4 regions of the Dickeya sp. CFBP 2040 genome follow, and region 4 is predicted to be linked to each of the others. Evidence: predicted binding sites of a transcription regulator. Region 4 holds the regulator's gene; each other region holds the start of a gene.

The links. Region 4 encodes PurR, which represses purine synthesis genes. Its sites were predicted from a motif close to CANGCAAACGTTTGCNTG; they were not measured.
Region 1: Dpoa2040_RS11700 (NCS2 family protein) is a predicted target of PurR. The motif match lies at 4,100-4,117, and genes of this name have one in related genera.
Region 2: glyA (serine hydroxymethyltransferase) is a predicted target of PurR. The motif match lies at 3,129-3,146, and genes of this name have one in related genera.
Region 3: galS (HTH-type transcriptional regulator GalS) is a predicted target of PurR. The motif match lies at 1,895-1,912, and genes of this name have one in related genera.

The regions. Positions count from the first base shown of each region.
Region 1 covers NZ_JAAVXH010000086.1:42,542-48,180, reverse strand. The annotation lists gene fabY (fatty acid biosynthesis protein FabY) at 1-552, shown strand, start outside; gene Dpoa2040_RS11705 (AsmA family protein) at 618-2,375, opposite strand; gene Dpoa2040_RS11700 (NCS2 family protein) at 2,657-4,045, opposite strand; gene recG (ATP-dependent DNA helicase RecG) at 4,215-5,639, opposite strand, start outside.
Region 2 covers NZ_JAAVXH010000098.1:33,356-38,994, reverse strand. The annotation lists gene paeY (pectin acetylesterase PaeY) at 1-1,005, opposite strand, end outside; gene Dpoa2040_RS15915 (polysaccharide lyase) at 1,091-2,248, opposite strand; gene glyA (serine hydroxymethyltransferase) at 3,260-4,513, shown strand; gene Dpoa2040_RS15905 (3-phenylpropionate MFS transporter) at 4,648-5,639, shown strand, end outside.
Region 3 covers NZ_JAAVXH010000090.1:7,494-13,132, reverse strand. The annotation lists gene mglB (galactose/glucose ABC transporter substrate-binding protein MglB) at 1-465, opposite strand, end outside; gene galS (HTH-type transcriptional regulator GalS) at 840-1,880, opposite strand; gene purN (phosphoribosylglycinamide formyltransferase) at 2,149-2,787, opposite strand; gene purM (phosphoribosylformylglycinamidine cyclo-ligase) at 2,787-3,824, opposite strand; gene upp (uracil phosphoribosyltransferase) at 4,084-4,710, shown strand; gene uraA (uracil permease) at 4,890-5,639, shown strand, end outside.
Region 4 covers NZ_JAAVXH010000033.1:77,753-83,391, reverse strand. The annotation lists gene Dpoa2040_RS05105 (MATE family efflux transporter) at 1-1,325, opposite strand, end outside; gene Dpoa2040_RS05100 (riboflavin synthase subunit alpha) at 1,605-2,258, shown strand; gene cfa (cyclopropane fatty acyl phospholipid synthase) at 2,355-3,506, opposite strand; gene purR (HTH-type transcriptional repressor PurR) at 3,927-4,952, opposite strand; gene Dpoa2040_RS05085 (YnhF family membrane protein) at 5,301-5,390, shown strand; gene Dpoa2040_RS05080 (C40 family peptidase) at 5,573-5,639, opposite strand, start outside.

The sequences.
Region 1 (5,639 bases), on a different contig from region 4:
CCGATGACCACGCCGTTGCGCCACTTTTTAATGATTAAGCCGGTGGCAACGCTGGATGACATTTTGCATCGCCCAGACTGGTGTGGTCAGCTACAACAGGCATGGTACAACCATATCCCTCTCAGTGAAAAAATGGGTGTACGCATTAGCCAGTATACCGGGCAGAAATTTATTACCACCATGCCGGAGACGGGGAACCAGAATCCGCACCATACGCTGTTTGCCGGTAGCATGTTCTCACTGGCAACCCTGACTGGGTGGGGGCTTATCTGGTTGCTGCTGCGTGAACGGAAACTGGGCGGCACCATTATTCTGGCTGACGCGCATATTCGCTACAGCACACCGGTAACCGGGCGTCCCTGCGCGGTGGCAGATTTAGGGTCGCTGAGCGGCGATCTGGATCGGCTGGCTCGTGGCCGTAAAGCACGGGTTCAGTTACAGGTAGAACTGTTTGGCAATGATAAAAAAGGTGCCGTGTTTGAAGGTGTCTACATTGTGCTGCCGCCAGATCAGAATGAATCGCTGGAGCAGGGGGGATCGGCCATTCGCTGATTTTAAAGTCGGATATAGAAACAGCCACCATGATGGTGGCTGTTTGTTTTATAGCGTTTCAGTGTTCAAGGCTGGGGGGATGCTGGTGAAGCTGACGATACCGCAGGTTCTGCCGGTGTGGTGACCGCAGCGGGCGCACTGTCTGCCACAGTTCCCTGATGCATGGTCTGGCTGATGGTGTGCCCGGCGCTGTCTATACCTTGCAGCGAACCGCTGAGTGTTGGTTTAAGCGGGCTTGCCGCTTCCAGCCGACCGTTCAGATGCAACTGCAAGTTGGTATTGCCGGTGGGGGCGGTGGCTGGTGTTGGCCAACCCCATCCGGTCAGCACATCAAACGCCACGGCTTTGCCGGTCAGATCCAGCGTAAAATTTCGCGTGGGCTGCTGTGCAATCACTGCCTTGGCTTCCAGTAAACCACTTTGGGTAAATGCGCTCAAATCTGTCAGCGTGATTTGGTTGTCGTTAGCGTTTAACGCCAGTGAGGGACGACGAACATCGACCTTGTTGAAGGTGGCGTCACTGGCATTCAGGTTTAGAGCACCTTGCCATACGCCCCACTGATGGTTACGTGCCAGCAGCAGATTATTGCCGAAGCCGTCCAGGGCGGTGAGCTGGAACGGGAACGCGGGGTTAATATCAATCAGCAGGTTGTGATTGGCGCTGAATTTTCTCAGCTCTACTTCCGCCAGCCAGTCGGGCAGCGTTTGCTGCCAGCGTTGACGCCAGTCCGTCGGCAGCGTGTATTCCATGCCGGCTACCACCAGTTCATCCAGCGTCAGTCGCTGGTTGCTGCGTTGCCAGTTGCCGTTGGTGCGCAGTAAACCTCCTTCCCAACGGGTGGAGAACTGTTTGATGTTTACACCCTGTTTTGACAAAACCAGGCTGACAATCGGGTCAACCAGATGCATGTTGCCGTTGACGATATCGGTAGCATTGAATGACAGCGAGCCGTCGTCGCTCTGCCAGTCATTCTGCCGGAAAGTCACGTTTTGCAGGGTGACGTCCAAATCGGTAAACGCCCAGTTTTGCCCTTCGATACGGGCATCGATCAGGTCGAAGCGATTGACGGTTACCGCAGGCAGACGAGTTATCGGTTGCCAGAAATCCGCCATTGATTGTCGGGTTTGCAACCGGACATTACTCAGCCGCAGGTTATTGACAAGCCAACTGCCGTCCGCCGCACGGGAAGCGTTACCGGTCAATTCGCCCCGCGCCACATCGGCGCCGAGGTTTTCCAGCGTCAATTGCTGACCATTAAACTGCCCTTGCACCAATACTTTGCTGGCAGGCAGGTCATTGAGGAGCAGGGAGTTCGCACTGAGCTGGAAAGCGGCCTTTTTACCCAGCAGAGAGCCGGGTTCTGGCTGCCACGGAGTAATACCGCCGGTTACCTGCTCACCTTTCAATCGCCAGTCGCCATCCTGCGCATGTAAAGCCATGGCTTTCAGTTGCAGAACATCCGCTTCAATCGGCAGTGTAAAATCGGTCTGACCCAAATTGAGCGTACCGCCTTCCAGCATCAGGCTGGAAAAATGGCGCGGCTCGGTAATCTGACGCACGCTGAATCCCACAGCTATGCGTTGCGCGACCAGTGTGACAGGTTGGTTTTTATGGCCGAAATTAACGTCCAGCAATTGAATACTGCCGGGGGAAGACCAGTCATGCGCCATCTTTCTGAATGACACCTGGTATTCGGTACGTTGATTGACCCACTGACTGATATGCCTGGCACCCCATTCAGTTTGGGCCAGTACGTACAGCACCACCACAGCCAGTAGCGCCAGTAACAGCATCGTGAGAAGAAGTTTCCCGATAAGTTTCATTGCTTAAGTCCGCGCCAGTCGCAAAGGATGATGGTGTTATGCCGTAATTATCCAGTCGTCTCAACAAGTAACTTATTACAGACAATAAATAAGGGCCGATATTATACCCGTCATACTTCAAGTTACAGGTGCGTTGGCTGCGCTCAGTCACCCGAATCACTTACCTGAGTAAGCTCATCGGGATTCCTTCCCTTGCCGCCTGCCTGAAACTCGAATTATTTAGGGTATACCGCCATCGGCCCTTATTATCACGTAAGACGAAAAATTTCTGGAAGCGCGGCTTACGCTTTTTCGTGAGGAAAGACCAGATTCAACACAATCGCTGTGATACCGCCCGCAGCAATGCCTGATGACAGCAGCGTTTTCAGCCATTCCGGCGCGAACTGCAAAATCAGCGGCTGCTGGGAGACACCCAGACCAACGGCCAGCGACAGCGCGATGATCATAATAGCGCGACGATTAAGCGGCTCGCGGGAGACAATTCGTACTCCAGATGCGGCGATAGTGCCGAACATGACGATGGTTGCGCCGCCCAGAACCGGCTCTGGAATATGCTGCACAAAACCGCTCACCGCAGGGAACAGACCCAGTACTATCAGCATCAACGCTACTACGAAACCGACATAGCGACTGGCAACCCCGGTCAGTTGAATCACGCCATTGTTCTGCCCAAAACAGGAGTTGGGGAAGGTATTGAACACGGCAGACAGGCAAGAATTCAGGCCGTTCGCCAGTACGCCGCCCTTCAGGCGCTTCATGTAGAGCGGGCCGCTGACCGGCTGCTCGGAGACGTCGGAAGTGGCGGTGATATCACCGATGGTTTCCAGCGAGGTCACCATGAATACCAGCATCAGCGGGATCAGAAGATTCCAGTCAAAGCCAAGGCCATAGTACAACGGGGTGGGGACGTTAATCAGCGAGTGGTTTGATGTGCCGGTGCTTTCCGGCAGCATACCCATTAGCCCGGCAGCCAGATAACCGACAGCCATAGCGATCACCAGCGACGCCACACGCAGGTAAGGGTTACGTTGACGGTTCAGGATGATGATCACCGCCAGCACGATGGCTGCCAGCAGCAGGTTCTTCGGTGCGCCGAACGTGTGGTTACTCATGGCGGCAAAACCGCCGCCGATTGAGGTCAGGCCAACCTGAATCAGCGACAGGCCGATGATCATAACGACGATGCCGGAAACCAGCGGCGTGATGATGCGACGCGCCAGGTGTAAAACGCGCGACAACAGGATTTCAGTGCAGGAGGCAACCATCAGCGTGCCGAATAGCGCTGCCATCATCGTCGGCACATCGGCACCGCCGTTTTTCAGCGCCATACCGCCCATGATTAACGGGGTGACGAAGTTGAAGCTGGTGCCCTGAATGGACAACAAGCCGGAGCCAACCGGTCCCCAGGTTTTGATTTGCAGAATAGATGCCAGGCCGGAAGCGAACAGCGACATGCTGATGATGTGCTGGGTATCCTGCGCTGGCAGGCCCAACGCCTGACAAATCAGCAATGCCGGGGTAATCACCGCGACGAACATGGCCAGCAGATGCTGGCAGGCGGCAAACAGGGTTTGCGGTAAAGGAGGCCGGTCCTCCAGACGGTAAATCAGTTCGCTGTGCGCTGGGGTGGCGGCATCGGCCTGAGGTAGCTCGGTGGTGGAAAGACTCATGATAGTGGGGCGCTCCTGAACGGCAAAAAGCGCATTTTAATCATCTGCACTGTAAAAGCAATCGATTGCGGGATGGGATTTACTTATCGCGGAACATAATGGCTTGTTAACCATCAGATATAAGGCGAACTTGAAACAAAGTGGGGGAAATAGAGCGCTGGAGTTATTCTCAGGCGTTGGTATAACGGGTGCGCTCTGGTAACCAGCGTTCAATCAACGCTCTGGCATGTTCCGGGTAGTGTTCATGGATATGCCGCGACACCCGCTGAACCTGTGGAATCAACGCCTGATCGCGCAGTAAATCCGCCACCTTGAAGGCGGCGTTACCGGTCTGACGGGTGCCCAGCAATTCACCCGGTCCCCGAATTTCCAGATCGCGTTGGGCGATCACGAAGCCGTCGTTGCTGTCGCGTAGAACCTGTAGCCGCATCTGGGCCGTTTTACTCAGTGGCGATTTGTACAACAGTACACAGTGGGAGGCGACTGCGCCGCGCCCTACGCGACCACGTAACTGATGCAACTGCGCCAGCCCCAGTCGTTCCGGATTTTCGATGATCATCAGGCTGGCGTTCGGCACATCCACCCCAACTTCAATTACCGTGGTGGCGACCAGCAAGTGGAGTTGATTGGCTTTGAATGCTGCCATGACGGCCTGCTTTTCCTGAGCTTTCATCCGGCCATGCACCAGACCGACAGCGAGGTCGGGCAACGCGGCTTTCAGTTCCTGACAGGTGGCTTCGGCTGCCTGCGCTTCCAGCAATTCGGATTCTTCGATCAAGGTACAGACCCAGTACGCCTGCCGCCCTTCCTGCAGACAGGCGTTGCGCACCCGCTGGATAATGTCATCGCGTCGGGTATCTGGAATAGCGACAGTAGTAACCGGCGTGCGACCTGGCGGTAGTTCATCAATCACCGAGGTGTCCAGATCGGCATAGGCGGTCATCGCCAGCGTCCGGGGGATCGGCGTGGCAGTCATGATTAACTGATGAGGATGGAAGCCCTGCTCCTCGCCTTTTTCCCACAACGCCAACCGCTGATGCACGCCAAAGCGATGTTGTTCGTCGATGATCACCAGCGCCAGACCGTTGAACTGCACCTGTTGCTGAAAAATAGCATGGGTGCCGACCACCATAGATACCTGTCCACTGGCGATAGCGTCCTGCTGGGCCTGTCGCGCCTTGCCTTTTTGCTTGCCTGCCAGCCAGCCAACCTCAATACCCAGCGGTTCAAACCAGCGACGGAAGTTGGCGGCGTGTTGCTCAGCCAGAAGTTCGGTCGGCGCCATCAGCGCCACCTGTTTGCCGTGAGCGATGGCTCGCAGCGCTGCCAGCGCGGCTACCAGTGTTTTACCAGAGCCTACGTCGCCCTGTACCAGACGCATCATCGGAAACGGTTTGTTCATATCCTGTTCGATTTCCGCCACCACACGCTGTTGCGCACCGGTGGGGCTGAACGGCAGGACGGCCAGCAGTTGTTGTTTCAGGTCGTCTTTGGTATCAAGCGCCAGCGCCAGGTGGCGTTGTGCACCCGCGCGCACCGCCAGCATACTCAGGTGGTGCGCCAGCAGTTCTTCTATTACCAGACGCTGCTGTGC
Region 2 (5,639 bases), on a different contig from region 4:
GCGGAACCAACCTTCGTAGTAGTAATCACGTGAACTGCGCCCTGAGCGGGCACCGTTGACGATGGTAATAGGACTGTCGGGCTGGAACTGTTGCTCAAATACCTGGCCCCAGCCCGTGCGGGGAAAGCGTGCTTTCTCGTAGGTTGCTGCGGTGGAGTCGCTAACGATGAAAATGCGGGTATGCGCCCTCTCCAGCGCGTTGCGGTATTGGCTGGCGCGGGTCAGATCCAATGGTTCGTAACTGCCGGAGGCATTCAATCCGATGATCGGACGAAACGTGATGTCAGTTAACACGGTGTGCCCAGCCTGGCCGCTGTCGTTGTGGTAATTGCGTGCGTGGTTGATAAGCTGAAGAACCTGTGTGAAGGCTGGCGTTAGTGCATCTGGATACGTCAACGGATCGAACTCGGCTGGAACAGTCATACCGGCCTGTTTTAAGGCCTCATCAAAACCAGTGTGGAATTCGTGATAAGCGGTTTCCCAGGCAGTGGTCGATAAGGATGGCAAGGTAGTGGCATCAATCAGTTGTTGCGGACCAATATAACCGGCCGAGGCAGCGACATCGGACAGAATGCGATCAGTCAACGGGTTGATATTAATGCGATTGTCGTGGCCGTTACGCAGTTGGGGAACCAACGCGCTCAGGCAGACGGCGCGGAGCTGGTTGCTTGCAAGGCAATGTTGTCCGCCAGCTTCAACGGCAGACAGGCGCAAGGGCGTGACCAGTGAGGAGACGTCGGCATAAAACCGTCCCTGAAGATCGGTTGTTACATTGCGCGCTATACCGCGTTGGTCTTTGATGAGTAACGTGGCAGGAAAGCGTATGTCACGATAGGCCACCTGACCGCTAATCAAGGTATTGGCTGCCAACGTAGTGATATTGAATGCTGGCTGAGAGGGGGAAACCGGTGCTGCTGGCGTGGTACTTTCAGCCTGTGCAAAAGACAATGGCAGACAAAACAGGGAACTGAGAAAAAGCGTCTGTTTCCATGTCGTTGCTAGCATGATGATCACCGTTTTTCCCTGCGACTGAATCTATGCAAAAAACGGCCACTTTTTCAGGTGGCCGCGGTTTTCTCTGGCAGAAAAATTACAGTTTGCCGTAACCTGCGTTGCTGTTGATGCTATCGGCAACGCTGCTGCTGATTTTCTGTACAGAATATTTGTACGGCAGCGTCGGTTTGTAGGCGGTAAAGCCGCAATTATCCAATCCGGCATCGCCGCCGTTAATCAGTGAACCATTATCGGAGAACACTTTGCTATTGAATGACTTCACAACAGCACAGTTTGATTTCAGATTGGCGATATTGAGGTAGTTGCCTTCAGATAAAATGCTGCCGCTGGTGCCAAGACCGAAGCTGTACAGGTATGGGTAGGTGCTGTTCTTCACATCGCCCAGATAGACGTTGTTGTAAGCGTGAATACTACCAAAGCGTACGCGTGGGGTACGTTCGGTAACGCGGTCAAACACGTTGTTGTGGAACGTCACGCGCAGTTTGCCGGAGTCTTGCGCACCATTGCTGTCACTGTGGCCGATCAGGATGGTCTTGTCGTGCAGTTCGAAGCGGCTGTAGGAAACGGTGATGTAGTCAGACCCTTTCTTGATATCCAACGAACCATCGTGCTGTACATATTTCTCACCGTTTTTGGTGGTGTACTTGTCGTCGGTGAAGCTGCCATCGCTGACGGTAACATGGTCAACCCAAACGTGGTCGGAGTTATCGATTACTGCTGCATCCCACTCGGCGTTCCAGCCATCCCCTTCTTCGTAATGCGGTGCTACATCTACCGGCGTTTCGAGGTACAGGTTACGCAGGATAATATTGCTCACGCCTTTGATAACCAAAGAGCCGTTAGTAAATTTGCCGTTGCTGCCGATGCCAATGATGGTGGTGTTAGACGGAATGCTGATCTGGCTGCGAGCTTTCTGATCATCAAAGCTGGTGTAGGCTTTTCCACCACTGATATCAATGGCCCCAGTGACCTGGATAATTTTAGGATCGGTATCCGAACCGTTCAGCGCGGCTTTAAATTCGCTGATATTTTTTACTGCATAGATTTTGGCTGACGCTGCTTTGGCGCCACCGGTGGTGCCGGTCGTCTGTGTTGCCCAGCCGGTTGAGGCTGTTTCTGTTGCTTTGGTGGTTTGCAGGCTGGCTGCGTGGGCGGCTGTAGTCATCATCGCGGTGGCAACAATGGCTGCCAGTACACTTTTGGTTCCAGCAGAAAATACGTGGGTGTTGTTCATAGACTATTTCCTTGCGCTGTTGGCGCTAATCCAAACTGGTTGTTAAAAAATAAAAAATCATTCTTTAAAAAATGAAACGACATTCCGTAATGTGGCAGGGCGAATTTTTAAGCATTTTTGATTAGGGTTTTTGCGATCAAAATCGCGTTTTTTTTATGATGCTTATTAATTTAATCTAAAGTGTGATCGAGGCGGGTAACTTGTGTTCATAGAGGTTGAATTAAATTTTATTTTAAATTTAGTGTTTTTTTTCGGTATTTTTTCCTGAAATAAATAGGATGGCTAAGAATTGATTCTGTTTTTATTAAATAGGGTTTTATGAATTAGTAAGTGTTGCCAATGCCTGAAAACCTATAATGTTATAATAAAAAGCAAGCTAACTTTTAGTGGCAGTGTTGTTGAAAGCCAAAAAGTGATTTTCATACATGTTATTTATTGATTTTTGCAGGCGGCTGATCATTGTTGAGTTCGGGAATAAACAGCGAGATCAAACTGTAGTCCCCCCTGGATTTTATTCCCCCCGGTATTTATCGTTGGGAAATAAAACAGCTCGGTAATATATCCATAACATAAATTAAATAACATTGTTGATTATATTATCTTGTAATGTCGTTTTTCCGCTGGGTAAATACTTTTGCCAGTTAGCCGTAGTTTTGCCTCTGCTATCCAGTGTGAACGTCAGTATTGTTGGTGTCGTTAAGGTGGCATTTAAAACGGCTATTATTGAATGGGTGTTGCCCGTAAATATTTTGCGCTGTGATGTTATGGAAAGCGGTGTAGTGAGACAGAATGCCGTGCATGAAAAAAATGCAGGTGGCAGATGAGAAAAAGTCAGCCAGGACGGTAAATCCCGGCAAGATGAAAAGCCTTGTGTGGCCTGAAGCTAATCGTTTGCGTAAAAACCTCTGTCAAGCTCTATCATCGCCAGTCAAAAACGGTTTACACTATGTGCCCACGCCCCTCTGGGTGATTTTTAATAAAGAAGCAAGTTAGCTGAGTCAGGAGATGCGGATGTTAAAGCGTGAAATGAACATTGCCGATTACGATGCCGAACTATGGCAAGCAATGCAGCAAGAAGTGGTGCGTCAGGAAGAGCACATTGAACTGATTGCGTCAGAAAACTATACCAGTCCACGCGTCATGCAGGCCCAGGGGTCTCAACTGACTAATAAATACGCCGAAGGGTATCCGGGCAAACGTTACTACGGCGGTTGCGAATACGTTGATGTGGTTGAGCAACTGGCGATTGACCGCGCTAAGGAACTGTTTGGCGCCGATTATGCCAACGTGCAACCGCACTCTGGTTCTCAGGCTAACTTTGCTGTCTATACTGCGCTGTTGCAGCCGGGCGACACCATTCTGGGGATGAATCTGGCGCACGGCGGCCACCTGACTCACGGCTCTCCGGTCAACTTGTCTGGTAAATTGTATAACGTCGTGCCTTACGGCATTGATGATAGCGGCAAAATCAACTACGACGAAATGGCCGAACTGGCTCGCACTCACAAGCCGAAAATGATCGTGGGCGGTTTCTCCGCCTATTCCGGCATCGTTGACTGGGCGAAGATGCGTGAAATCGCCGACAGCATCGGCGCTTATCTGTTCGTCGACATGGCGCATGTGGCTGGTCTGGTTGCTGCTGGTGTTTACCCGAACCCGGTTCCGCACGCACATATCGTGACCACCACCACCCATAAAACGCTGGCAGGTCCGCGTGGCGGCCTGATTCTGGCCAAAGGCGGCGACGAGGATCTGTACAAAAAACTGAATTCTGCCGTGTTCCCTGGCGGACAGGGCGGCCCGTTGATGCATGTCATTGCCGGTAAAGCCGTGGCGCTGAAAGAGGCGATGGAGCCGGAGTTCAAAACGTATCAGCAGCAGGTAGCCAAAAACGCCAAAGCGATGGTGGAAGTGTTCCTGTCTCGCGGGTTCAACGTGGTATCTGGCGGTACCGATAATCACCTGTTCCTGCTGGATCTGGTCAGCAAAAATCTGACCGGTAAAGAGGCGGATGCCGCGTTGGGTCGTGCCAACATCACTGTAAATAAAAACAGCGTGCCGAACGATCCGAAGAGTCCGTTTGTGACCTCCGGTATTCGTATTGGTACGCCGGCTGCTACCCGGCGCGGCTTCAAAGAAGCAGAAGTGCGTGAGCTGGCTGGTTGGATTTGTGATGTGCTGGACAACATCAATGACGACGCCGTTATTGAGCGCGTAAAACAGAAAGTTCTGGATGTCTGCGTCCGTTTCCCGGTTTACGCCTGATAATCAGCCGGATGCGTCCGACGGGTTCGGACGTGTTGCCAACGCCAGCCTTCGGGCTGGCGTTTGTTTTTTCTCTTCCCGTTGCGTCTGTTCCTGCTCTCTGCCAGAGTAATCGACCGCAGAGGGGAAACAACATGGTTCTTCAATCCACATACTGGCTGGCGCTCGGCTATTTCACCTATTTTTTCAGTTATGGCGTTTTTTTGCCCTTTTGGGGCGGCTGGCTCAAGGGAGAAGGGTTATCTGCCGAGGCAATCGGCATTCTGCTTGGCACCGGGCTGGTGTCGAGATTCGTTGGCAACCTGTTCATTACACCGTTGGTGAACGATCCCGCCCGACTGATTACCGTACTGAGAGGATTGGCATTGCTGTCGGTGTTGACATTCGCTGGTTTCTGGCTGGGCAGTGCCTGGTTATGGCTAATGCTGGTGATGGTTGGTTTCAACCTGTTCTTCGCGCCATTGATTCCGCTTACCGATGCGCTGGCCGCGACCTGGCAAAAACAGTTCCCCCTTGATTATGGTCGGGTGAGACTCTGGGGTTCTATCGCGTTCGTGATAGGCTCCGCCCTTACCGGGCAACTGGCCACGTTCTGGGGACATCAGGCGATTTCAGCAACATTGGCGGCGGCGCTGTTATCGATGTTGCTGAGTATGGCGTTGAAACCGCATGTGATGCCTGCGTCAGCCACACGTCACCCTACGCAAACAACCGCTACGCCGTGGCTGGTCTTGCTGCGTGAGCCAGCAGTCTGGCGTTTTTTACTGTGCGTGTCTTTGCTACAGGGCGCTCATGCCGCTTATTACGGTTTCAGTGTGATTTACTGGCAACAGTCGGGGTATTCCGCCGCCGTTATCGGTTATCTTTGGTCGCTGGGGGTGGTAGCGGAAATCGTCATTTTTGCCCTGAGCAAGCGCCTGTTCGGCCATTGGCGTGCGTCCAGTTTGTTGATGTTATCCACGTTGTGCAGTGTGGTGCGCTGGAGTCTGATGGGAGCAACGGTGTCGTTGCCGTGGCTGATTGTGATGCAGATTTTGCATTGCGGCACTTTTACGGTCTGTCATCTGGCCGCTATGCGGTTTATCTCCTCACGCCACGATGCCGACGTACTGCGTTTGCAGGCGGC
Region 3 (5,639 bases), on a different contig from region 4:
GGCCGGATTCGCTTTCCAGTGCTTGGCGATCAACTGGCCCTGAATGATACCGGACTCTTTGGAGTCAGTACCGACGTAGTAGGCTTTGTCGTAGCTGGCCAGTACTTTGGCATTCGGTTCTTTGTTAAAGAACACGACCGGTACATCGGCGGCTTTCGCTTTTTGCACCACTATGGCAGCAGCTGCCGGGTCAACAAGGTTGATAGCCAGTGCTTTCACGCCTTTAGCCAGCAGCACGTCTACCTGATCGTTCTGTTTGGATTGGTCGTTTTGTGAGTCGTTCATCAGTAGTTCGACGCCACCCAGAGCTTTAGCTTCTTTTTCAATATCCTTGCGCACCATCGACATGAAGTTATCGTCGTATTTGTAGATGGTGACGCCGATACGGGTGTCTGCAGCATGGGCAGTGGCTCCGAACATCATGCTGGCAACCAGGGCAGTGAGAGTGAAAATCTTCTTATTCATGATATCTCCGGGTTTATGCAGGGTAGTTCTCAGTCCGGCCATACGACGCAGGATAGACGTAGTACGGCAGTCAGTTAGTTATCGTCAGCATGGCGTAATAGCGCCGGGCTGACGGAGATTGCAGGCATGGCCCGCTTAAAGCCTGACTTCCCTGTTTTCAGACCGTGCTCGCCTGCTCGGCGGCGCGGCCTGATATGCATCCTGAAACAGATAGCGTCCTGAAATCGGTATTGTGAACGTTTTCGCCGTGGCGGCCGCTAACGATTCAACTGACTGGGCGACCGTGTTGCAAGGCGTCCGGCCTACGCAGTACGCCATCATGATAGAGAGCGCAATGTTAATTAACTGTGAATTTACTCACAAATTGAAAGCGGTTACATCGGTGATTTAAAAGATTTAGTGACCGCATCCACATTTTCACATGTGGCTACCGAGTGTCGCTTTACCAGCGTCGGCATAAAGCAGTGTCTGGCTGTTGGGTCCAACAGCCCGGCTGCGCCTTTTAGCGCCAGTTCGGTAGCGATTTTCGCCATGGAAACAATAGGGTAACGGATGGTTGTCAGACGCGGGTCGGTGTAACGAGAAATCGGGATATCATCGAAACCGACCACCGAAAACCGTTCCGGTACCGGAATACCGTTATCTTTTAGTGCCATCAGTGCGCCAGCCGCCATGCCATCGTTGTAGGTGAATACTGCCGTGAGCTGCTGGTTGTGCCCCAGCAATTCCACCATTGCCGTTTCACCGCCTTGCAAGTCCGGCTCGCCGCTGGCTATCCACTCATTCGGCGGCTCGATACCATGTTCCTGCAACGCCTGCCGCCAGCCGGTAAGGCGCTCCATGACGTCCTCTATCGGATGGCTGGAGCGGAGATAGCCAATGCGCTGATGCCCTTGTTGTAACAGCATTCGGGTCGCCATCATGGCACCGCTGACGTTATCGAGGCAGACGCAGCGGTGTGGATAGTCAGGCAGCAACCGGTTGATCAATACCATTCCGGGTACCTGATCCATGAACTCCGCCAATTCCTCATCGGATAAGGCTTTGGCATGTACGATTAGCGCGTTGCAGCGCTGGCGAATCAGTACTTCAATAGCGTGTCGTTCTTTTTCTTCCTGGTGATAGGAGTTGTTAATCAGCACATGTTTTTGCAGGCGCTGCGCCACCGTATCCACCGCTTTGACCATCGCGCCGAAAAACGGGTCTGACACATCCATCACCACCACGCCGATAGTGTCGCTGACCTGAGAAGCCAACGCCTGCGCATTGGCGTTAGGTCGGTAACCTAACTGCTCAACCGTCAGCAACACCAGCTCGCGCGTTTGCTGGGTGACTGCGCTGTTGTTATTGAGCACACGAGAGACGGTGGCGATGGAAACACCGGCCTGACGTGCGACATCACGGATGGTAATCATTCATACTCACCACAGAGGAAAAAGTTCACGAGGGTTGCCCTGACACTCAAGCTATCCTGGCCTATTCTGTCAGGCGTTATCACCAGACTACGTGAATCAGGTCACACTGATGAAAGCGGTTACATACAATTCCGTAACCTTTGTGACGAATGTCATTATCTGAACATAAAGACAGCAGCAATATTCCGGCGTGGCAATGTTTGCGGGGGAATATCACTCAGGGTAAATGCCCCGGCAGCGCGCCAGGGCAAAAGGGAAGAAAATAGGTTTAATCGGCAGCGTAGCCACTGGTGGGAACGACCTTGCCGTCGAGCCAGGCCTGATTGTTGCGCAGCGTCAGTCGCCCGGACAGAAACCAGCTTACCACCAGCGGATAAATGCTGTGTTCCTGTGTTTGCACCCGTTCCTGAATGTCTTGCTCGGTGTCGTCGGGGAATATCGGCACCCTGGCTTGCAGAATAACCGGACCACCGTCCAGCTCTTCGGTCACGAAATGCACTGAAGTGCCGTGTTCGCTGTCGCCGTTTTCCAGCGCTTTGCGGTGAGTATGTAAACCGGGATATTTCGGCAACAGCGATGGATGAATGTTCAACATCCTGCCGAGAAAACGAGCGACGAATCCGGCGCTGAGGATACGCATATACCCGGCCAATACCACCACATCCGGCTGATATGTTTCGATTTCTGCTGCCAGCGCTTCATCGAAATCGGCACGGCTGGCATAGTCACCCGGCAAGAGTGCGTGGGCGGCGATTCCGGCGTCACGCGCTCGCTCCAGGCCGAAGGCATCCGGATTATTACTGAATACTGCGGTAATTCGCCCGGCAATGCGACCATGCTGGCAGGCGTCAATTAACGCCTGCAGATTGCTTCCCTGACCTGAAATCAGGACAACGATGTTTTTCATCACTGGATGACCACGGTTTCTCCGCCATCGGTACGGGTAATGACACCGATTTTCCAGGCTGTTTCGCCGTTGCTGTTGAGGTGAGCGATAGCCTTGTCCGCCTGTTCGGCTGGCAGGGCGATGATCATGCCCACGCCACAGTTAAAGGTGCGATACATTTCGTGACGGCTGACGTTGCCATTTTGCTGCAGCCACTGGAACACCGGCGGCCACTGCCAGCTGGATTCTTCGATCGTCGCCTGCATACCTTCCGGCAGTACGCGCGGAATGTTTTCCCAGAAGCCGCCGCCGGTCAGGTGGGAAATGGCGTGTACGTCGATGTTTTCAATCAGTGACAGCACGGATTTCACGTAAATTTTAGTCGGGGCCAGCAGATGGTCTGCCAGCGGTTTGCCATCCAGTTGGACCTGTTCCGGGTTGGCGCCGCTGACTTCAAGGATCTTGCGGATCAATGAGTAGCCGTTGGAATGCGGTCCGCTTGAGGCCAGGGCTATCAGTGCGTCGCCTTCGCGTACTTTACTGCCGTCGATAATCTTGGCTTTTTCAACCACGCCAACGCAGAAACCGGCTACATCGTAGTCATCGCCGTGGTACATGCCGGGCATTTCGGCGGTTTCACCACCTACCAGCGCACAGCCGGACTGTTTGCAGCCTTCGGCGATACCGGTGATAACGCGGGTTGCAGTATCCACATCCAGCTTGCCGGTAGCGTAATAATCGAGGAAGAACAGCGGCTCGGCGCCCTGTACCACCAGATCGTTAACACACATCGCCACCAGGTCGATACCAATCGTATCGTGACGCTGCAGGTCCATCGCCAGACGCAGCTTGGTGCCAACCCCATCGGTGCCGGAAACCAGTACCGGTTCGCGGTATTTTTGCGGTAAGGCGCACAGGGCACCGAAACCGCCCAATCCTCCCATGACTTCCGGGCGACGGGTCTGTTTCACTACACCTTTGATACGGTCTACCAATGCATTGCCAGCATCAATATCCACGCCTGCGTCTTTATAGCTGAGAGAGGTTTTATCGGTCACTGCGGAGTCCCCACGGAGGTTACGATTGGTTTAAAAAATGGAGCGCGCTAATTCTAACAGCGTAAGCAAACGTTTGCGAGCGGTGTCTTTGCGGTGTGGTGGTTTCGGCAGGTCAACATAACGGTCTTTGTCGGCCAGCGGCGATAATTTCCGTTTCTGCTTGATTTGGATCAGACTTGAATCTATGGCGTAGATTGGAAAAAGCGGTATAATCCCGCGATTTTTTTGGCCGTCCACTGCCGATGGGGAGTAAAAAGTAATGAAAATCGTCGAGGTGAAACACCCGCTCGTCAAACATAAACTGGGTCTGATGCGCGAGCACGATATCAGTACCAAGCGTTTCCGTGAACTGGCGTCTGAAGTCGGTAGTTTGCTGACCTATGAAGCCACTGCCGATCTGGCGACGGAAAAGGTGACCATCGAAGGCTGGTGCGGTCCGGTTGAAGTTGACCAAATCAAAGGTAAGAAAATTACTGTTGTGCCGATCCTGCGTGCCGGCCTTGGCATGATGGAAGGGGTGCTGGAAAACGTTCCGAGCGCGCGTATCAGCGTGGTGGGGATGTACCGCGACGAACAGACGCTGGAGCCGGTACCCTATTTTCAGAAACTGGCTTCCAATATCGATGAGCGCATGGCGTTGGTAGTAGACCCGATGCTGGCGACAGGCGGTTCGATGATCGCAACCATCGACCTGCTGAAAAAAGCCGGTTGCCGCAGCATTAAAGTGTTGGTACTGGTAGCAGCGCCGGAAGGCATCGCCGCGCTGGAGAAAGTGCATCCGGATGTGGAACTGTACACCGCCTCGATTGACAAGGGCCTCAACGAACACGGTTACATCATGCCGGGTCTGGGCGATGCAGGCGACAAGCTGTTTGGTACTAAGTGATAGCCAGCCGACTGTAGAGTCGGCTTTTTTTTGCGTATGGGCTGCCCGTTTCTGACGTAACGGATTGTCCCTGTGCATTCCATGGATGGCGACATTTTTTCAGCGTCGGTGTTTGCCGGCGCTGAACTTTCTGCCGGGTTCCCCGGTATTTTTCAGTCTGAGACACAGAGGAAAACAAGATGACTCGTCGCGCCATCGGCGTCAGTGAACGCCCCCCACTTTTGCAAACGATACCGCTGAGTTTCCAGCATCTGTTTGCGATGTTCGGTGCCACCGTACTGGTGCCGATTCTGTTTAAGATCAATCCGGCGACGGTATTGCTGTTTAACGGCATCGGCACGCTGCTCTATCTGTTTATCTGCAAAGGTAAAATACCGGCGTATCTGGGTTCCAGCTTTGCATTTCTCTCACCGGTATTTCTGCTGTTGCCGCAGGGATATGAAGTGGCGCTGGGTGGCTTTATCCTGTGCGGCGCACTGTTTTGTCTGGTGGCATTGTTGGTGAAAAAAGCCGGGACCGGCTGGCTGGACGTGATTTTCCCGCCGGCAGCGATGGGGGCGATTGTTGCAGTCATTGGTCTGGAATTGGCTGGCGTGGCTGCCAACATGGCAGGGTTACTGCCGGCAGCGGGTGCGGAAATGGACGGCAAGACCGTGACGGTATCGCTGGTAACGCTGGCGGTAACCGTGCTGGGTTCTGTGCTGTTCCGCGGTTTCCTGGCTATTATCCCAATCCTGATCGGCGTATTGGTGGGGTATGCACTTTCTTTTGCTATGGGCATGGTGGATTTGGCTCCTATCGCTCAGGCGCACTGGTTCGCTTTACCCACCTTCTATACACCGCGCTTTGAGTGGGTGGCGATGTTGACGGTGTTGCCAGCCGCACTGGTGGTGGTAGCCGAGCACGTTGGTCATCTGGTGGTGACCGCC
Region 4 (5,639 bases):
CAGCGGATACGCAGCACCATCATGGTGGCGGAAGCAGTCAGGCCGATGATGAATCCACACCAAAAACCAGCTGGTCCCATACGCGGCACCAGCATGTCAGTCAGCGCCAGCACATAGCCAATCGGTAGCCCCAGCAGCCAATAGGCAATGAAGGTGATGAAGAAGATAGCGCGAGTATCTTTATAGCCACGCAATACGCCGCTACCAATGGTCTGCACGGCATCGGAGATTTGGTAGAGCGCCGCTAACAGCATGAGATGCGACGCCATTGTCACCACATCCGGATTTTGGTTGTACAGCATGGCGATAGGTTCACGCAGCGTGATGGTAAAAATAGCTGTGCACATTGCCAGCAATATGCCGGTAGCGATGCCGGTGCGTGCTGCCACCCGCGCTGCCTGTGCCGAACCTTCGCCCAGCCGATGGCCGACGCGAATAGTGGCGGCAACGCCAACAGACAGCGGCAACACGAACATCAGCGAACTGAAGTTGAGCGCGATTTGGTGGCTTGCGACATTCACTACCCCAAGCGGCAATACCAGCAGAGCGACAATAGCGAATAATGTCACTTCAAACAGCATCGCCAGCGCAACCGGCAGCCCCAGCCCGGCTAAACGCCGGAGTATTGCCCAATCCGGTTTCAGCGGGGCGTTGAACTGACGAATATCTTTTAGCCAGTACGCGTGACGGGAATAAATGGCCATCATCAGCATCATTATCCAGTATACCGAGGCTGTCGCTACCCCGCAGCCAACGCCGCCTAACTCCGGCATCCCCAGCTTACCGTGGATAAAAACGTAGTTGATGGGAATATTGATCAGCAGGCCAATAAACCCGATCACCATCCCCGGCTGTGTTTTGGATAACCCTTCGCACTGGCTGCGCAACACCTGATAAAACAGATAACCGGGTGCGCCCCAAAGCAATGCGTGCAGGTATTTTACGGCTTTGTCGGCCAGTTCCGGCGCGCCATCGTGCATCAGGTTAATCGCGTATTTTCCCTGATAGAGCGTCACCATGGTCAGAACAGAAATGGCCGTCGCCAGTAAGAATGCTTGCTGGGTTTGATGAGCAATACGGTCCCGGCGCCCTGAGCCGTTGAGGTTCGCCACCACTGGCGTAAGCGCCATCAGTAAACCGTGGCCGAACAGGATAACAGGCAACCAGATGGAGGTACCCACCGCTACCGCCGCCATATCGGTGGCGCTGTAGGAACCAGCCATAATGGTATCCACCACACCCATTGAGGTTTGCGATACTTGCGCGATGATGACCGGAATAGCCAGCGCCAGCAAATGACGGGCTTCTGATAAGTACTTCTGCACGAAAACACCTTCCTAAAGCAGGATGGAGAGAGATCTCTAATGAGGAGAGAAAGACAATCATCCTTTATTTGTACGAAAAAAGATGAACTATTGTAACGATTTGCCAACAGTAAACCAATGATTGACTCGCCGGGCATGATCCCGTTGGTTTTCCTGATGATATGGTGCAAACTGCCTGACATGAGTGAACGTAGCCACTTCCAAACATGGCTCAGTCGTGTCATACCACTGTCGTCGCGCGTTCACGCCTATTACTGATCAGGAGGCAAGGTCAACACCATGTTTACCGGTATTGTTCAGGGCACGGCGACTGTCGTGTCTGTCGATGAAAAACCCAATTTTCGCACTCATGTGGTACAACTGCCCCCCGAACTGCTGCCGGGGTTGGAAACGGGCGCTTCCGTAGCGCACAATGGCTGTTGTCTGACTGTTACCGGAATCGATGGTGATCGGGTCAGTTTTGACCTGATCAAAGAGACGTTGCGGCTGACCAATCTGGGTGACGTAAACGTGGGTGATCGGGTTAATGTAGAGCGTGCGGCCAAATATGGTGATGAGATCGGTGGGCATGTGATGTCCGGCCATATTATGTGTACGGCGGAGATCGTGAAAATTCTGACGTCGGAACATAATCATCAGATCTGGTTCCGGTTGTCTGATGAATCACAGATGAAATATGTGCTGCACAAAGGATTCATCGGTATTGACGGCATCAGCCTGACGGTGGGCGAAGTGACTCGCAGCCGTTTTTGCGTGCACCTGATTCCGGAAACACTCCTGCGCACGACGCTAGGCCAGAAACGATTGGGTGATCGTATTAACATCGAAATCGACCCGCAAACCCAGGCCATTATCGATACGGTTGAACGTGTTCTGGCTCGTCAGGCACAGCAGCAAGCACAGGCGGCGGCACAGGTAGAGCAGGGCGAATAAGCTGCTTCCTCGCAACTTTGCTTTGAGCATAAGCAAAACCGGCAATTGTCTGCCGGTTTTGTTATTGAAGCGGCGATATTCGCCAGAAGCTAATTGTTATCTGGGTACTCGCAAACCACCTTCCACGCCATCCGCGCTAAATAGTACCTGCCAGAGATGAATATCGCGTGCTCGGAACGAGCCAGCACAGACGTTAAGATAGTAACTGAACATTCGCTGGAAACGTTCGGAATAACGCTCCGACAAGGTTGGCCAGTGTTGCTGGAATCGTTCATGCCAGGCCATCAGCGTGCGGTCATAATCTGCGCCGAAATTGTGCCAGTCTTCCATTACCAGATAGGGTTCGCTGGCTTGTGCGATATGCTGCACTGAAGGCAGGCAGTAGTTGGGGAAAATGTATTTGTTCATCCAGGAGTCAACTTTCAGATTGGTTTCATTGGTGCCGATAGTGTGCAGCAGGAACAACCCATTAGGTTTGAGGTTTTTTCTCACAACCTGAAAGTAGGTGGGATAATTTTTCGGTCCGACATGTTCGAACATGCCGACAGAAACGATACGATCAAACTGCCGGTCTAGGTCACGGTAGTCTTGCAGCATGATGGTAACTTCCAAATCCTGACAGCGTTGCTGTGCCAGCACCTGCTGTTCGCGGGATATGGTAACGCCCGTGACACTGACGCCGTAATGACGTGCGGCGAATTCCGCCAGTCCACCCCAGCCGCAACCAATATCCAGCAGCGTCATGCCACGACGTAACTGCAACTTTTCACAAATGAGGCGCAGCTTGTCTTGTTGTGCCTGTTCAAGCGTTTCGGCTTTCGTCCAGTAACCACAAGAATACTGTAAGTAAGGATCGAGCATCAGGGTGAAAAGATCGTTACCAAGGTCGTAATGCTCTTTACCCACGATCCAGGAACGGCGGCGAGATTGCAGATTGGTCAACCGTGCTATCAGGATCCGTAATGTATCTTGCCAGCGATGCGGTAGTTGGTTTTCCAGTCGGGTACGTATCACACGGTGGAAAAACATGTCCAGTCGTTCACACTCCCACCAGCCATCCATATAACTTTCGCCTAATCCGAGCGAGCCATCACGCAATACGCGCTTATACATCTCAGGGTTGCGGACCTGAATATCAAATGGACGAGAACCGTTAATCGCGATGTCGGCGGTGGATAGCATTTCATTAACGATTTGGAACCAAGGTAGATTGGGTGTCCCCAGTTCCTCAACATAGGATGAACTCATAACTTCTCCCTACCTTGCCAAATAAATGCTTTTGCAAGGAGTAATTTAGACAACATAACCATGACGGGCTTTGATAGACCCGAACCATCGTCTATCCCTGAGCGTCTCAGAGGAAAGTAAGAGAAAAGCTGGTACAAAGATATCTACCAAGGCTGAAACCAAATAAGAGATGCGACGGTCAGCAGGTGGAATAGAAAAAATGAGGCGATGCGTTTAATACATCGCATGATCATAATTGTTGTCATCAACTATACAGTCAATTGTATGACGGCTTTAATCCGTCGGCAAGATTCGTCGGATTAAAGCAGCACGTTGAGTCATGCCTTTTCGGCAGTTGCGGCACTCGTCGCGGCCATGCGTAGCGCGGTACGCCGCATGATTTCGAGTCGTCAGGCAGCGAGATAGAGAATTGTCTGGATTTTAACGGCGGTAATCGCGGTACGGGCCATCAGCGACTGAACGACGTTCAATTAAGGTCGGATGTACTTCGATGGTTTGGGCTTCCTCGCGTTTACTGGTAATACGGTCAAGCAGCATGGAGAACGCCGCTTGCCCCAGTCGTTCCTTGGGTTGATGAATGGTGGTCAGTGCGGGAGTAAAATATCGGGAGTGACGTACATTGTCGTAACCGATCACCGAAATATCCTGTGGCACACGCAGACCCAGCTCGTCAGCAGCGCAAATGGCACCCATCGCCATGATATCGCCGCCGCAGAATACTGCCGTTGGCCGTTGTTTCTGGGCCAGAATCTGGTGCATCGCTTTGTAGCCGGACTCTGGCTCAAAGTCGCCCTGAACCACCCAGTCTTCCCGTAAGGGAATATCAGCCTCTTTCAACGCTTTCAGGAACCCCAGGTAACGCCCGCTGCCCGTATTGCGCCCCTGAGAGCCGGGAATAGCGCCGATGTCACGGTGACCACGCTCAATCAGATAGCGCCCGGCCATGTAGCCGCCCGCAAATGCATTATCAATAATAGTATCGGTAAAATCGTTATGGGCTTCGCCCCAGTCCATCACCACCATCGGGATGTGACGATAGTCCGCCAGCATGGACAACAATTCAGGCGGATACTCAGCACACATCACCAACAGCCCATCGACCCGCTTTTGTGCCAGCATGGATAGGTAAGCACGCTGCTTATCCTGATTGTTGTGGGAGTTGCACAGGATTAGCGTGTAACCTCTGGCGTAGCAGCTGTTTTCCACCGCCTCGATAATTTCGGCGAAATAGGGCGCTTCGCTGGAGGTTGCCAGCAGGCCGATAGATTTGGTGTGGTTGACTTTCAGGCTACGGGCCACTGCACTGGGTGAATAATGCAATTCATCAATCGCTGCGCGCACCGCAGCCTTGGTCTCTTCGGCGACGAAACGTGTTTTATTGATCACGTGTGATACGGTTGTGGTTGAAACGCCCGCGCGTTTTGCCACATCTTTGATCGTTGCCATCTAAAGTGACTCCTGAACTCATCTGTTACAGCAGTAAATATGTTGTTAATCGTTTGCCTGCGTGAAATTTTCTCCTGCCAGACAAGCAAGGCAACATTCAGGAGGAGACATGCCGAGGTTGTAGCTGAAGGGAGGACTGACGCATCGACCAACGCAGTGTATATCGTAAACTGCGGATTTTGGCCGATTTAGAGCAAAAGTGGAAGAGGCAATTCGTGTTATCTCTGTGACGCAGAATTCGGTTTTTTGACCTCGGTTGAGTCATAATACACCTATATTTTGTGTGATTCCCCGCCTGCCGGGGCTTACTCAGACATGACGTGATATCAGTCAATAACAGGAGAATATATGGATACTAATCTGAAAATGTCACTGTTCACCACGGTGGCTACGCTGGCGATGATCATTGTCTTTAGTCTGAGTGCGATACTGAACTGATTGCAACTGGTGTTCTCATCATCGGCGGTGAAATCTATCGGTATCAAAAACCGGTATCTTTATCAGCATCAAATACACCAAAAGGGGCATAACGCCCCTTTTGTGTTATCTCAAGTTGTGTTATCTCAACGTGTCTTATTCAACGGAAATATTCATTCAACAGTATTCCAGCCGGTTGTTGCTTAACGGATGGTTTTGGGTGTGACCACGCGGCGAGCGCCAACATAATGATCTTGCCAGTAATCTTCG